2 regions of the Streptomyces sp. NPDC058796 genome follow, and region 1 is predicted to be linked to the other one. Evidence: riboswitches for the same ligand, from Rfam matches in the RefSeq annotation. Region 1 holds a riboswitch; the other holds the start of a gene.
The links. Region 1 has a riboswitch for cobalamin ahead of ACFW47_RS25950 ((2Fe-2S) ferredoxin domain-containing protein). Riboswitches for the same ligand answer to the same signal wherever they lie in the genome.

Region 1 (7,708 bases):
CCCACGGCCGGCACGAACACGGCCAGCACACCCAGCCAGGGCGCCACAGCACTCACCTGTCACCACCCTGCGGTGCGTACTCGACAGACCATGTGCGCAATGGTCGAGGACTGCGCCCCCAACGACCGACCCCCCGGCCTGCGAACCAAGCGGCCCCTGGCGGCGCAGGGGCGAATTCAAGCCTTTCCCTGCGCGGCGGACCGCAGGGCGCTCCCCGCCCCCCGAGCCAACTCTATGCTTCTACTCGTTTGTAGAAACGAGCCCTGGGCCGGCCCGGGCCACACACCTCTGGAGAAGACACACATGGCCTCGATCGACCTGGACAAGGTCCTGGACAAGGCGTGGGCGGACAAGAGCCTGCAGGAGATACTCGCCGCCCCCGTGGCGGCGCTGAAGGGTGTCTCCGACCGCGACGGCGAGCTGCTCCGGGAGGCGTTCGGTGTCAAAACCGTCGCGGACCTGGCCGACTTGAAGTACGTCCGCTGGGCGCAGGCCCTCGCCGCGCTCGAAGCGGCCAAGTAGCCGGCCGGTCAGCGGCCGTGGTGCCGTCCGTCGCCGCGCGGGCGGACGGCACCTTTCTGATGAAACAGACGCACGCATAAGGAGTGGACGCCACGATGGTGTTCAAGCGACTTCTCGGCTCACTCGGCGTGGGCGCCCCCACGGTCGACACGGTCCTCGACCCGGACCCCGTGCTGCCCGGCGGCACACTCAGCGGGCAGGTGCAGCTCAAAGGCGGCCAGGCCGACTTCGACATCGAGCACATCACGCTCGACCTCGTGGCCCGGGTCGAGGCCGAGCACGAGGAAGGTGAGAGCGAAGGCGTCGTCGTCTTCGACCGGTTCACCGTCGGCGGCGGCTTCCGGCTGGCCGCCGAAGAGTCACGCAGCGTCCCCTTCAGCGTCACACTGCCCTGGGAGACACCCGTCACCGAGCTGTACGGGCAACCTCTGGGCATCGTCCTCGGCGTGCGCACCGAGCTCGCCGTCGCCGGTGCCAAGGACCGCGGCGACCTCGACCGGCTCACCGTCGCCCCGCTGCCGGCCCAGGAAGCGATCCTGGAAGCCCTCGGGCAGCTCGGCTTCGGCTTCAAGTCCGCCGACCTCGAATACGGACACATCGGCGGCACCGGGCAGCAGCTTCCCTTCTACCAGGAGATCGAGCTCACCCCCGCGCCCCAGTACGCCCGCCAGGTCAACGAGATCGAACTGACCTTCCTGGCCGGCCCCGCAGGACTGGAGGTGGTCCTGGAAGCCGACAAGCGCGGCGGCCTCTTCTCCTCCGGCCACGACGTGCTCACCCGCTTCACCGTCGGCCACCACGACAACCGCGACTGGACGGCCGAAGTCGACGGCTGGATCCGTCAGCTCGTCGAGCACCGGTCCGCCTACGGGCACGGTGCGCCTTTCGCCGACCACGGACACCACGGACACGGTGAGCATCATCACGACGACCACCACCGCTCCGGCCCGGGTATGGGAACGGCGATCGCTGCCGGCGCCGCCGGCCTCGCGGTCGGTGTCGTCGGCGGCATGGTCGCCGCCGAAGTCGTCGACGAGGTGGGGGACTTCTTCGAGGGCGACGACGAGAGCGAGGACTGAGCGGCAGTCCGCCCCAGTACGGGGACGCGCCGCCCGCTCCGCCGTCCGCTTCCCGACCACAGCACGAGTTTTCGACTGCCCCGAGCGGCATCGCGCAGGGGCTCCCCTTGACCCGTTTGGAGTGTTCATGGCCCTGTGGGACCGCTTCAAGGAGTCCGCATCCCAGATGCAGACCCAGCTCACGGCGAAGAAGAACGACCTCAAGAGCGGCGCCTTCCGCGACGCGAGCATGGCGATGTGCGCGCTGGTCGCCGCCGCCGACGGCACCGTCGACTCCTCGGAACGGCAGCGCGTCGCCCAGCTCATCGCCACCAACGACGTACTGCAGAACTTCCCCGCCGACGACCTGCACCGCCGCTTCGAGGACAACCTCAACAAGCTCGCCGCCGACTTCGCGCTCGGCAAGGTCAGCGTCCTCCAGGAGATCGCCAAGGCGAAGGAGAAGCCCGCCGAGGCGCGGGCCGTGGTGCAGATCGGCATCGTGATCGGCGGAGCCGACGGCGACTTCGACAAGGACGAGCAGGCCGTCGTTCGCGAGGCGTGCTACGTCCTCGACCTCCCACCCCACGAGTTCGATCTCTGACCTGGCGGCCATGTGCCGCGGCCGGGCCGTCGTACTCCGGGAGGGCCGAATGGTCGCCGCCGGCTCCCCCGGTCGACACGCTGACCGAGTCCCTGATCGCCGACGTCCACGCCGGGCGAGCCGCGATCGCCCGGCCCGGCCCCGGCGGCGGACCCCAATCTCCTTCCTGGGTACGGTGGCCGACAAGTGGCGGCGGCCGGGCCGGCACCGCAAGGCCGGCCCGGAAGCCGTCCCGTGCGGTTGCTTTGCTCCGTCGGCCCCACCATCCGGGGGGCGGTGAGGGATGCGGGTGAGGACGGGCGCCGTGCACGTTCCTGCCCCGTCCTCCGGTTCACCGTCCGTACGGTCAGGGGGCCGTACGCCGTCGCGGCGGCGTGATGGCGTACAGGTCGAGGATGTCCGGCAGGGGCGCGACGCCCGGTCCGCCCGCGCGTGCCCACGCGGCGATGTCCTCGGTCGCGTCCGGGTCGTTGACCAGCCCGAGCCAGACGGGACGGGCACCGGCGGCGCGGCCTTCGGCGGAAGGCAGCACGACGATGACGTTGGCCTGGTCGCAGACGTCGAGGCAGTCGGAGACGCGTACCGGTGCCGCGGCGCGCAGGCGCTCGGTCTGGGTCGCGTGGTCGACGCCGGTCACCTTTGCGCTGCCGCAGCAGCAGTCGCGGCACACGACGATGCGGCACGGTACCGGGGCGGCGGCCGTTGCTGGCCTCGTGTCGTCTGTCGTTCGTCCGGTCGGTGTTGCGGGCATGCGGTGCCGTCCCTCTCTCCGGGGAGATCCGCCCCGGTGGTCCGTCGAGGAGGCGACCGCGTGAGTCTCCTGGCTCTCGGGTCGATGCTCGTCCCGGCCTTCCCGCCCGTTTCCGGGCAGTGGCCTGTCGGGACTCGCTCGCCGATCACAGTGGCGGGACCGCGCCGGATTCACACCGGCTTCCTCGTCCGCCGTCGCCTTGTCACCGGACATCATCTCACCCCGGGACGCCTTCCCACCGCCCCGTTCGAGCCGTCAGTCCGTCTCCTGGGAGTGCGGGGTCGTCGCGGGCGGATGGGTCGGGCGGTCCCGTCCGCCGTCGCGGCCGGACACCACCACGACGAGGAGCCCTACGACGACGGCTCCGGCGGCGGCCCGTCCCGCCGCCCTCAGCCACCAGCCCGGCCGGGCACCGCTCCCGCGCCCGCCGGGGGAGCCCAGGCGTTCGGCCCGCCGGGCCGGCCTGAGCAGACGGAGCAACAGCAGCACGGCGACCGGGAGTTGCAGCAGCCACAGAACGGTGCGCGGCCACTCCCCGTACCAGACGTTGGTTCCGTACAGCAGTGTGTGCCACACGCTCAGCACGTACACGACGATCACGAAACGGTGCAGTCGCCTCCAGGTGTTCGCACCGATGCGGTGCCGGACATAGAACAGCAGGCCCAGCGGAATCGCCAGGTACAAGGCACCCTGACCGAGCGGGATGGCGATCCGGCCGGTGCCCGAGTCGTACCAGCCCGGCACGAAGCTGTCGGCGAAGCCCACCCACAGCCGCTCGGCCCAGTCCACCTTCGTCTCGTAGCGTACGAGTTCCGCGGCGAACATCAGCGCGTGCGCGAACATCAGCGCCATCGTCGTCAGGCTCGTGGTGCGGTGCCAACGCTCCAGCACCTGCCGGGAGACGGGCAGCCGGGTGGGCCGTGGTCCCGACAGCAGCAGGCCGAGCATGACCGTGCCCCAGGCCCACAACAGCCCCGACCAGCCGAACGCCTGACTGAGCAAGTACATCCAGTAGGTTCCGGCATCGTCCATGAACGGCATGACCGCGACCGTGTCCGAAGCACCCGACTCCATACGCGCCCACAGAAGGGCGAACACAAGCGCCGTGACCACCACCGCCGCGGTGGCGTCGGGCAGGGCGGACCGCAGGTCGCCGCGCAGCACGACGCGGTCGCCGAGAGGCCGTCGCCGTCCGCGCGGGGCTGCCGCCCCGGCCTCCTCCGGCCTCGCGTCTGACGTCATCAGGGCCTCCCGGTCACGGGCCGCCGCAACAGCGGTGCGCATGTGGCGTGAGGCAACCAGTCTGGTCGAGGAGGAAGCGATCTCCCGAGGCGGTATCCGGCCAGAGTCTTCCCGAGCAGTGCGCGGAACAGACCTGATCCTGCCTGGCCGCACGCTCGGGGCGACCGTCGACGTCCCACGGTCGCGGGGATACGGGCGCCTCTCGCTGACATACGCAGTCGGTTCGCGCCTCCCGTCCGCCCGGACGCCCGGACGCCCGGACGCCCGGACGCCCGGTGGCGCGACGCGAGGCACGCCTCCCTCTGGTTCCCGGCTGAACGACCCGACTACTGTGTACAGGATTCCCTGAATTCAGCATTTGATGTACTGTCATGGGGTGCTGACTGTTGCCTCCGACATCGAGGTGCTGGCCCGCTTCGGCCGCGCGCTCGCCGATCCGATCCGCTGCCGCGTCCTGCTGGCCCTGCGCCAGGCACCGGCCTATCCGGCCGAGCTCGCCGACACGCTCGGCGTCTCCCGCACCCGCCTGTCCAATCACCTGGCCTGCCTGCGCGACTGCGGTCTCGTGGTCACCGTGCCCGATGGGCGCCGCACCCGCTACGAGCTCGCCGACGAGCGCCTCGGCCACGCCTTGGACGACCTGCGCGCTGCCGTGGTGGCCGTCGAGACCGACCGTGCTTGCGTCGACGCCGACGAGAAGGGCTGTTGCTGACCATGACCGCCGGGATATCGGCACCCCTCGGGCCGTCCCAGGCCCGCCGCGAAGCCCTCGCCAAGCGCGTACGCCTGCTGGTCGCCGCCACCATCGCCTACAACATGATCGAGGCAATCGTCGCCATCACCGCCGGCGCGGTCGCCTCCTCCACCGCCCTGATCGGCTTCGGCCTCGACTCGATCATCGAAGTCTCCTCCGCCGCCGCGGTCGCCTGGCAGTTCTCCGCCCGTGACCACGCCGTCCGCGAGGCACGCGAGCAGGCCGCCCTGCGAATCATCGCGGTGTCCTTCTTCGCGCTCGCCGTCTACGTCACCTTCGACGCCGCCCGGGCTCTCGTCGGCACCGGCGAGGCCGACCGTTCCGTCCCCGGCATCGTCATCGCAGCCCTGTCCCTGGCGATCATGCCGTTCCTGTCCGCCGCCCAGCGCAAGGCCGGCCGTGAACTCGGCTCCGCGTCCGCGGTCGCCGACTCGAAACAGACCCTGCTGTGCACCTATCTCTCCGCCGTGCTCCTGGTCGGCCTGGTCCTCAACGCCACCCTCGGCTGGTCCTGGGCCGATCCGATCGCCGCCCTCGTCATCGCCGGTATCGCCGTCAAGGAAGGCCGCGACACCTGGCGGGGCCGGGGCTGCTGCGCACCCACCGCGCGTCCTCCGCATCCCGTCGAACCGGCCGCGGACGAGACAGTCGCGTGCGGCTGCAAGCCGGGCTGCGCCTGCTGCTCGTAGAAGCCCGCACTCCCACCCCTAAGCGGCCGTGTGCGACACACCGGCGAGCCTGGCCACGTCCCGGGACATGAGGCGCCCCGCACCCTGACGTGTGCTTGTCCTCCGCGCCTGCCATGCCGTCCGCCGCCCTCTTCCCACCCGCGCCCCCCTGTCCGGGCCAGCGCCCGTGCACCGAGGGGTCGGGGATCAAGGGGGCCCGGGGTCACGGCCGGGAGTACTTCTTCAGGGGCGGAAGGTACGGCGATAGGCGTCGGGCGGGACGCCGACAGTGCGCTGGAAGTGGCGGCGCAGGGTGGTGGCGGTGCCCATTCCGGCGGCCTCGGCGACGGTATCGATGGTGGCGTCGGTGGTCTCCAGCAGCTCTTGGGCGCGGCGGATTCGTTGGACGTGGAGCCAATGCAGAGGCGTGGTGCCGGTGAGGTGCCTGAAGTGACGGGCCAGGTGGCGTGAGCTCAGACCGGCCCGTCGGGCGAGGTCCTCGACGGTGAGGGGCTGGTCGAGGCGTTCGAGGACCCAGGGGAAGAGCTCACCGAGGGGGTGGTTGCCCGGGTCGGGGACGGGGGTGGCGATGAACTGGGCCTGGCCACCGTCGCGGTGCGGAGGGATGACCAGGCGGCGGGCGATCTTGTTGGCGCTGGCCGAGCCGTGGTCGAGGCGGACCAGGTGCAGGCACAGGTCCATGGCGGCGGCCTTGCCCGCCGAGGTCAGGACATCGCCGTTGTCGACGTAGAGGACGTCCGGATCGATGTCGGCGGCCGGATGTCGCCGGGCCAGCTCCCTGGTGTGGGCCCAGTGCGTGGTGGCGCGCCTCCCGTCGAGCAGGCCGGCGGCCCCCAGGACGAAGGCGCCCGTGCACAGCGACGCCACCCGGGCACCGGCCGCGTGGGCCGCGCGCAGGGCGTCGACCAGTTCCGCCGGAGGTTCGCGGTCGGTGTCGGCCCAGCCGGGCACGAGCACGGTGTCTGCGTGCGGGAGGTGGTCGAGCCCGTGGTCGGGCTCCACGTGGAAGCGGTCGATGCGCACCGGGCCGGGTCCGCAGAGGGCGAAGTCGTACCAGGGGTCCACGACGTGAGTCAGGTCGGCTCCGAAAATCTCGAGGGCCACGGACAGTTCGTAGTGGAGCATGCCGTCGGTGACGGCCAGTGCGACGCGACGCATGTCCGAAAGTGTATGCGACATGTCGTTTCCGACGCTCGTGCGGGTCCCCTCGGAGGGTCAGGATGTCGGTGTCGGGCCGCCGGCGGGTCGACACCGCCGCGGACAATCGAGTACACGGGAGCAGTCATGGAGTCAGGCCGACTGGTGGCGGTGTTCGGCGCGTACGGTCACACCGGACGGTTCGTGGTCGCGGAGCTCGCCGCCCGCGGGTTCGTTCCGGTGCTGTCGGGGCGCGACGCGCGGGCGCTGGGCGAGCTGGCCGACGCCCACGGACTGGAGGCCCGGGTGGCGTCGGTCGACGATCCGGCCTCACTGGACCGGGCCCTGGCCGGTGCGGTGGCCGTCATCAACTGTGCCGGCCCGTTCGCTTCGACCACCGGCCCGGTGATCGAGGCCGCGCTCCGGGCAGAGGTGCCGTATCTGGATGTGGCCGCCGAGATCGAGGCCAACCTCGACACCTTCGCGCACTTCCGCGAGCACGCCCGGGACGCGGGGGCGGTGATCGTCCCGGCCATGGCCTTCTTCGGCGGCCTCGGTGACCTGTTGGCCACCGCGGCGATGGGCGATTGGGCCTCGGCCGACGAGGCCCACATCGCCTACGCGCTCAGCAACTGGCACCCCACCACCGGCACCCGGCTGTCGGGCGCGGTCTCCCGCGAGCGGCGCGGCGACTTCCGCCTGCGCTACCGCGGCGGGCAGTGGGAGCACCGCACCGATGCCGCGCCCATCGCGGAGTGGACCTTCCCGGAGCCGGTCGGACGCCGGTCCGTGATCGCGGAGTTCACGATGGCGGACGTCGTGACCGTCTCCCAGCACCTGACCATCCCCGACGTGACGACGTACATGAACGCCGAAGCCGCCCGCGACGTCGCCGCCCCCGACACACCGACCCCGACCGCCGCCGACGAGAGCGGACGCTCCGACCAGACC
Region 2 (7,708 bases), on a different contig from region 1:
AGCGCCGCCAGCTCCTCCGCGGTACGGGGACCCGTCGCCGAGTCCGCCAGCAGCCCCCGCGCGCGCAGCACGCGAGCCGCCGCGACGCCCCACGGCAGGCGCAGCCCGGCCTGCCGCAGCAGTTCCGTGCGGGCCAGCGTCGCGGCCGTCGGGCCGGTGCGCACACCGGCGGGCGTGAGCAGCGCGGCGTCGTCCGACCAGCGCAGGGCGAGGTCGACGTCGTGGGTGGCCATCACCACCGTCGTGCCGCCCGCGCGGAGCCGGTCCAGGGTGGCGAGCAGCCGCTCCTGCCCGTCCGGATCGAGCCCGGCGGTCGGCTCGTCCAGGATCAGCACCCGGGGCCGCATCGCCACGGCTCCGGCGATCGCGGCCCGCTTGCGCTGCCCGTACGACAGCAGATGGGTGGGCCGGTCGGCCAGCCGGGCGATGTCCAGGGCGGCGAGCGCCTCCCCGACCCGGGACCGGACCTCGGCGTCGGACAGTCCGAGGTTCAGCGGTCCGAAGGACACGTCCTGCGCGACGGACGCCGCGAAGAGCTGGTCGTCCGGGTCCTGCACCACCAGCTGCACCGTGGTCCGCAGCCGGGTGAGCCCCCGGCGGTCGTACGCCACCGGCTCCCCGTCGAGCGTCAACCGCCCGGCGCGCGGCCTCAGTCCGCCGCTGAGCAGCCGCATCAGCGTGGTCTTGCCGCTGCCGTTGCGGCCCAGCAGCGCGAGCGCGCGCCCCTCGCGCACCGCGAAGTCCAGGCCGGTCAGCACGTCCGGCCCCTCCTCGTAGGCGAAGGACACGCCCCGCAGGGCCACCAGGGCCGCCTCCGGCTCGTTCACGACAGGGGACCTTCCAGTACGAGGGTGAGGGCGGCCAGCGCCGCCAGCAGCGCCACGCTCGCCGCGGTGAACGGCACCGAGACGCGGGCCTCGGGCACCAGGACCCGCAGGGTGCCGTCGTAGCCGCGCCCGGCGAGCCCGCTCTGCAGCCGCGCCGCCCGGTCGAAGGTCCGCACGAACGCCGTGGCGCCGAGCCCGCCGAGCGAACGCCAGGCCGCGGCCCGGGTGGTGTGCCCCAGCCGCGCCGCCTGCGCCTGCCGCACCCGGCGCACGGAGTCCAGCAGCAGGAAACTCATGCGGTACGTCACCAGCGCCACATCCACCACCGGCGCCGGCACCCCGGCCCGCACCAGCCGGGGCAGCAGGTCGGACATCGGCGTGGTGAACGCGAACAGCAGCACCCCGAGGGAGGCCGCCGAGGTGCGCAGCAGCAGCTCACCGGCGCGCACCGGTCCGCCGTCCGCCGCCGTCAGGAACCTGTCCGGACCGCCGACCTGAACGAGCAGCGGCAGCGCCCCCGTCACGCAGAAGCCCAGCGGCACCCGGTACGCCCGCCACAGCCTGCGCCCGGGCACCCCCGCCGGCCCCAGCAGCACGGCGAGCGCCGTGACCAGCACCAGCGCCGCACCCGGCCAGGGCGGCAGCGAGACCGCCAGCACGGTCAGCCCGAGCCCGAGCACGGCCTTGTCCACGGGATGACGGCGACGCCAGCGACTGCTGTGCGCCGCCGCGTCGATCGGCAGCACTCAGTCCCCTTCGGGAGCGTCCCGTACAGCAGCAGCCGCCGTCGCCCGCTCCGCGCCCTGCCGCCGCCCCCGGCGCAGCCCGAAGTAGTACGCCAGCACGCCCGCGCCGATCGCGGCCTGCAGGGCGAACAGCGCCGACTCGACCTCTCCCGAGGGCGGTTCGTACAGCGGCGAGAACCACGGCTCGTACTCCGGCTCGATCTCGGTGATCGCCGTCTCCGCCTCCGCGTCGGCCCCGGCGAACGGCTCCTCCTTGTGGTCGCCGAGTCCCAGCGCCAGCGGCAGTACCGCGAGCGCCGCCACGGCGAGCAGCAGCAGGGCGTTGATCTTGGCGTTCCGGCTCATCGGGCCACCGCCTGTCCCTCGGTCTCCTCGGACCCCGCGGTCCCCGGCTTCGTCAGCAGGACGCCCAGCCGGGTCAGTTCCCCCTTGCTGGACTGCACCAGCAGCCGCATGACGATCACGGTGAGCAGGCCCTCGCTCACCGCCAGCGGGATCTGGGTGACGGCGAAGACGGACCCGAACTTGCCGAGCGAGCCCAGGAACCCGCTGCCCGGATCGGGGAAGGCCAGCGCCAGCTGCACGCTGGTGACGCAGTACGTGGACAGGTCGGCGACGAACGCCCCGCAGAACACGGTGACCATCAGCGGCACGTCGCAGCGGCGCAGCAGCCGGTAGACGCCGTACCCGGCCCAGGGGCCGACGATCGCCATCGAGAAGACGTTGGCGCCGAGCGTGGTCAGCCCGCCGTGCGCGAGCAGCAGCGCCTGGAAGAGCAGGGTGATGGTGCCCAGTACCGCCATGACCGGCGGCCGGAAGAGGATCGCGCCCAGACCGGTGCCGGTCGGGTGGGAGCAACTCCCGGTGACGGATGGCAGTTTCAGGGCCGACAGGACGAACGTGAAGGCCCCGGAAGCGCCGAGGAGCAAGGTGCTCTCCGGGTGTTCCCTGACCTCACGGGTGAGTGACCGTACTCCGTGGACGACGAACGGCGCGGACGCGACACCCCAGGCGATCGCGTGCGCCGGAGGCAGAAAGCCCTCGGCTATGTGCATGACTCGGCAGACCCTCTCCAGCACCTCGTGGATGGACGACGCGCCTTGGCCGGTCTCCTGGCTTACGGGTACCACCGCCCGTGCTCCGCCTTCCCGGATCGCAAGCGATCCAGTGGCTGCCCGCGAGGGCCGGAGCCGGACTTCCCGATTCACAGTGGCGAGGGCCGCACCGGCATCACACCGGATTTCCCGTTCACCAAGGCGTGACGACGGTAGTGCTCCCACGAGGCGGTGACAAGCGGGCCTCCCGCCCGGCGGGCGCGCACCCCTCAGCCGTCCTGCGAGCCGGACCGGCCCCGGCCCGTGCGCCGCACCACCATGTCGCGCATCCGCTGCGTCAGCGCGGTCGCGGCGGCGGTCAGGAACACGAAGCTGTACGCGATCTGCAGGACCGTCACGATCCGCGCCGACTGGCCCCGCGGAGCGATGTCGCCGTACCCGACGGTCGCCAGGGTGACGACGGTGAAGTACAGGGCGTCGACGCGGGTGTGGAGGCCGGTGAACTCACCGGGCTGCTTGGCGAGGGCGTAGTAGGTGGCGGAGAAGACGTGCACGGACAGGACGATCAGCAGGGAGAGGACCATCCCGGGACGGGAGTCCGGCCGGTCGACCAGCACGTGCCGGATCTGCCGGAGCAGCAGCACGGCCACGACGGCCAGGACCAGGGCGAACAGCAGCCAGCTCACCAGGGGGCGCTGCGGGCCCAGGTGGTCGAGGGGGAGGAGGAAATAGGCCGTGACCACGACCGTCGCGGCCCCGGCCCGCACCACCCAGGGCCGCACCGCGCGCCACTTGGCCCACCGCCCCCTCACCGCACCGCCCCGGCCGCCGGCCCCCCGTCCGCGCCCGGCTCGGTCCGGTGTGCCACCTGGGCGACGATGAAGGCGACCACCGACCCGGTGACGATCAGCGGCATCTGGTCGTGCGCGTCGCCGCCCATCAGCAGCACCGCCAGCACGGCGCTGGCCAGCGGCAGCCCCGTCACCGCGGCCGCCGCGGCGGAGATGCCGAGGGCGAGGGCCGGCGTCGTGCCGAAGCCGGGCAGGCCGGAGCAGGCCAGGGCCGTCGCCGTGCCCAGCAGCACCGCCGGGAAGATCGGGCCGCCGCGCAGACTGCCCAGCGCGATGCCCCAGGCCAGCCCCTTGCACGCGACCAGCGCCACCAGCGCGCCCACCGACCAGGCGTGCGGGTGCGCGGCGAGCTCGGCGAGCGTGGCCTGCCCGGACAGTGCCGCCTGCGCCGGGGAGCGGCCGGTGATCAGGGCGTACGCGGCGACGCAGACGCCGACCGCCGTGGCGCAGGCGACGGTCCGGACGGCCGTGTGCTCCCGCGTCCAGGAGACCGTGCGCCGCCCCAGCGCGCGGGCCAGTGTGATCAGCACCGCGATCAGCGCCGCCGTGGGGACGCCCCAGAGGAAGTCCCCGGCGTCCGGATTGGCGCCCGGCGGCAGGTCGTGCAGCGTGAGGGCGCCGGTCTTCAGGCCGGTCCACTGGCCGAAGCCGGTGAAGACCAGGGCGCCCGTCGCGCTGGCCAGCAGGCAGGGCAGCAGCAGGGTGACCAGCTGGGCGCCGCCGAGCCCGGCGCCCTCGATGAGCAGCACGGCCGCGGCCACCGGGCCGCCGAGAATGGTGGAGATCGCTGCGGTGGAGCCGGCCGTGGCGAGGACCGCGCTCGCTTTCGGGTCCCCGGCCGCGCCCGCCCGCCGCACCGCCAGGAGGGCGAGCCCGCTGCCCACGGCCATCAGCGGCGCCTCCGGTCCCAGTACCACCCCCAGGGGCAGCGTGGCCAGCGCGGCCAGAACCGCACCGGGCAGCGCGCGGGGGCCGACGGGCGCGCCGCCCAGCCCGTTCACCGGCAGATGACCGCCGCCGCCCGGCATCCGGGTCACGATCGGCGCCAGGATCAGCCCCGCCAGCACCAGCGCGGGCAGCGGCCACCACCAGGGCGGGGCGTCGTACCCCACCGCCTCGGGCAGCGCCGTCCACACCCAGTGCTGGAGTTCGTGCTGCAGCCCGACGAAGAAGAAGCAGGCCAGCGCGATGGGCACCCCCAGCAGCACGCACAGCAGCAACAGCCGCAGATAGCCGGGGCTGAGCAGGGTGCGCCGCAGGGACTGCTCGGCCCGGCCCGGCACCGCGTTGGCCGGCGCGGGCTGCGTCGTCACGGGCCCTCCTCCGTCCACCGCACCCGCGGCACCCGGTCCCTCACGAGCGTTCGCATGTGCGGCTCAGTAAACGTGAGGCGTCCCGGGCCCGCACGCGCACGGCGTCCGTCCCGGGGACCGGGCGGCAGGGCGCGGCGTCTGCCGGATTCACCCGTCCGGCGGACCCGCGTGGCCGGGCGGTGCGGGTGGCCGCAGGCTCGAATGACCTGTCGGCGCCTCGCGGTGCCGACGGGCGCAGGTCCGTACGGGGGACACGCAGAAAGGACTCCGCTCATGAGCCAGCACGCCGCACCTTCTCCCGGCAGGCCGACGCACGGCACCGGCACCCCGCGGTCGGCGGACCGTTCCAGCGGCTGGGTGACCGGCGGCGTCGTCTTCGCGGGCGTACTGCTGCTGCTGAACGGCGCCCTCGCCGTCCTGCAGGGCATCGCGGCCATCGCCGAGGACGACGTGTACGCCCGCGTCGGCAGTTACGTCTACGAGCTCAGCCTGACGGGCTGGGGCGTCATCCACGTCATCCTGGGCGCCCTGGTCCTCGTCACCGGAGTCGGCCTGCTCAAGGACATGGCCTGGGCACGCTTCGCCGGTATCTTCCTGGCCTCGCTCAGCCTGATCGCCCAGTTCCTGTTCCTGCCGTACTCGCCCGTCTGGTCCGTGATCATGATGGCGATCGACGTCTTCGTCATCTGGGCCCTGGCCAGCCGCCAGGACCAGGCCGCCTGAAGAACCGTCAAGAAGAACCGTCCCCCGCCGGTGCCCTCCGGAGCCGTACCCGGCTCCCGGAGGTCACCGCCGTCGGCAGGCCGGGGACGGGCCTTCAGCGATGCCGCAGGGCCCGGCTCAGGGCCGCCGCCGAGCCGACGGCCGCCAGCCCCGTACCCGCGAGGGCCAGCGCCTTCGCCCGCCGCCCCGGCGCCGTCGGCCGGGCGCCCGGCGCGGTGCCGTAAGCGCTGCCCGGCACGTCGGTGTCCCCGGCGGGCCGGGGCAGCGCCGAGGCCAGCAGCTCCGCCAGGTGCACGCCCTCGTGGCCGCCGCTGTCGAACTCGTGGATCTGCGTGCGGCAGCTGAACCCGTCGGCGAGGACCACCGTCGCCTCGTCCTCCTCCCGCAGCCGGGGCAGCAGCACCCGCTCCGCGCACGCCTCGCTGACGTCCAGGTGGCCCCGCTCGAAACCGAAGTTGCCGGCCAGCCCGCAGCACCCGGAGTCCAGCCGCTCGGCGTCGACCCCGGCCCGGCGCAGCAGTTCCCGGTCGGCCTCCCAGCCCATGATCGCGTGCTGGTGGCAGTGCACCTGGGCCAGCGCCTTCGCGGACCGCTCGGGCACCCGCGGCGGCTCGTAGCCCGGGGAGTGCTCGGTCAGCAGCTCGGACAGCGTGACCGTCTGCTCCGCCAGCCGGCGCACGTCCTGGTCGCCGGGGAACATCTCGCCCGCGTCCGCCCGGAACACCGCCGTGCAGCTCGGCTCCAGCGCCACCACCAGACCGCCCGCCCGCACGTGCTCGGCGAGGCCGCGCACGGTCCGGGTGAGGACCTTCTGCGCCGTGCCCAGCTGCCCGGTGGAGATCCAGGTCAGCCCGCAGCACAGCGGCTCGGACGGCAGCTCCACCCGCCAGCCGGCGTGCTCCAGCACCCGGACCGCGGCCCGTCCGATGTGCGGGTGGAAATGGTTGGTGAAGGTGTCCGGCCACAGCAGCACCGACCCGCGCCGCCCGTCGCCCTCCGGTTCGTGGCGCTCGAACCACTGCTCGAAGGTCCGCTCCGCGAACAGCGGCACCTCCCGGTCCGCCACCCCGGCGACCAGCACGGCCGCCTTCGACAGCAGCGGGGCGTGGGTGAGCGCGTTGACGACCGGCGCGAGCCGGGTGCGGCCCACCACCTGCGCCAGCGCCGGGAGCCAGCCCATCGACCAGTCCGAGCGGGGCCTGCGCCACGGCCGGCCTTCGTAGTGGTGGGACAGGAACTCCGCCTTGTACGTGGCCATGTCCACGTCCGCCGGACAGTCCTTCTTGCACCCCTTGCAGGCCAGACAGAGATCGAGCGCGTCCTTGACCGCCTGGGACCGCCAGCCGTCCCGCAGGGCGCCGTCCCCGTGCCCGTCGAGCATCTCGAACAGCAGCCGCGCCCGGCCCCGCGTCGAGTGCTCCTCCTCCCGGGTCACCTGGTACGACGGGCACATCACCGTGCCGTCACTGGTGTGCTGCCGGCACTTGCCGACCCCGACGCACCGGTTGGCGGCCTGCGAGAACGACCCCCCGTCGTGCGGGAAGCGGAAACGCAGGTCGCGGGGCTCGTACGGGGCCCAGTCGCCGCCCAGGCGCAGGTTCTCGTCCAGCCCGTACGGCGCGACGACCTTCCCCGGGTTCATCCGGTCCATCGGGTCGAACACGGCCTTCAGCCGCCCGAACGCCTCGACCAGCTCGTCCCCGAACATCCGCGGCAGCAGCTCGCCCCGGCTCTGCCCGTCGCCGTGCTCCCCGGACAGCGACCCGCCGAACTCCACGACGAGGTCGGCCGCCCGCTCCATGAACCTCCGGTACGTCGCCACCCCGTCCGCGGTGTACAGGTCGAACGGGATCCGGGTGTGCACGCAGCCCTGCCCGAAGTGCCCGTACAGACTGGGCCCGGTGTCGCTCAGGTAGCCGAACTCCTCGAAGAGCGCGCGCAGCCGCCGCAGGTAGTCGCCCAGCTTCCCGGGGGCGACCGCCGAGTCCTCCCAGCCCTCGAAGGTGTCGGGCTTGCCCGGGATGTGCGCGGTGGCACCGAGCCCGGCCTCCCGGACCTGCCACAGCGCCCGCTCGTTCGCCGGGTCGTCGAGGAACGAGCAGTCCGCGTCGTGCTCGGAGCGGTGCACCGCCTCCAGCATCCGATGCGCCCGCGCGCCCGCCTCCTCGACGGTGTCGCCGCCGAACTGCGCCA

Region 2: it holds a riboswitch for cobalamin, as region 1 does, so the genes downstream of both, ACFW47_RS17500 (energy-coupling factor ABC transporter permease) here and ACFW47_RS25950 ((2Fe-2S) ferredoxin domain-containing protein) in region 1, are expected to answer to the same signal.

The regions. Positions count from the first base shown of each region.
Region 1 covers NZ_JBHYOP010000010.1:349,781-357,488, reverse strand. The annotation lists gene ACFW47_RS25970 (hypothetical protein) at 1-56, opposite strand, end outside; gene ACFW47_RS25965 (hypothetical protein) at 304-522, shown strand; gene ACFW47_RS25960 (sporulation protein) at 618-1,601, shown strand; gene ACFW47_RS25955 (tellurite resistance TerB family protein) at 1,729-2,184, shown strand; gene ACFW47_RS25950 ((2Fe-2S) ferredoxin domain-containing protein) at 2,531-2,935, opposite strand; cobalamin riboswitch at 2,996-3,146, opposite strand; gene ACFW47_RS25945 (ferric reductase-like transmembrane domain-containing protein) at 3,191-4,177, opposite strand; gene ACFW47_RS25940 (ArsR/SmtB family transcription factor) at 4,554-4,889, shown strand; gene ACFW47_RS25935 (cation transporter) at 4,892-5,620, shown strand; gene ACFW47_RS25930 (helix-turn-helix domain-containing protein) at 5,843-6,778, opposite strand; gene ACFW47_RS25925 (saccharopine dehydrogenase family protein) at 6,905-7,708, shown strand, end outside.
Region 2 covers NZ_JBHYOP010000006.1:250,891-258,598, reverse strand. The annotation lists gene ACFW47_RS17515 (ATP-binding cassette domain-containing protein) at 1-827, opposite strand, end outside; gene cbiQ (cobalt ECF transporter T component CbiQ) at 824-1,573, opposite strand; gene ACFW47_RS17505 (energy-coupling factor ABC transporter substrate-binding protein) at 1,574-1,918, opposite strand; gene ACFW47_RS17500 (energy-coupling factor ABC transporter permease) at 1,915-2,628, opposite strand; cobalamin riboswitch at 2,658-2,844, opposite strand; gene ACFW47_RS17495 (potassium channel family protein) at 2,898-3,440, opposite strand; gene ACFW47_RS17490 (chloride channel protein) at 3,437-4,792, opposite strand; gene ACFW47_RS17485 (hypothetical protein) at 5,066-5,515, shown strand; gene ACFW47_RS17480 (FAD-binding and (Fe-S)-binding domain-containing protein) at 5,610-7,708, opposite strand, start outside.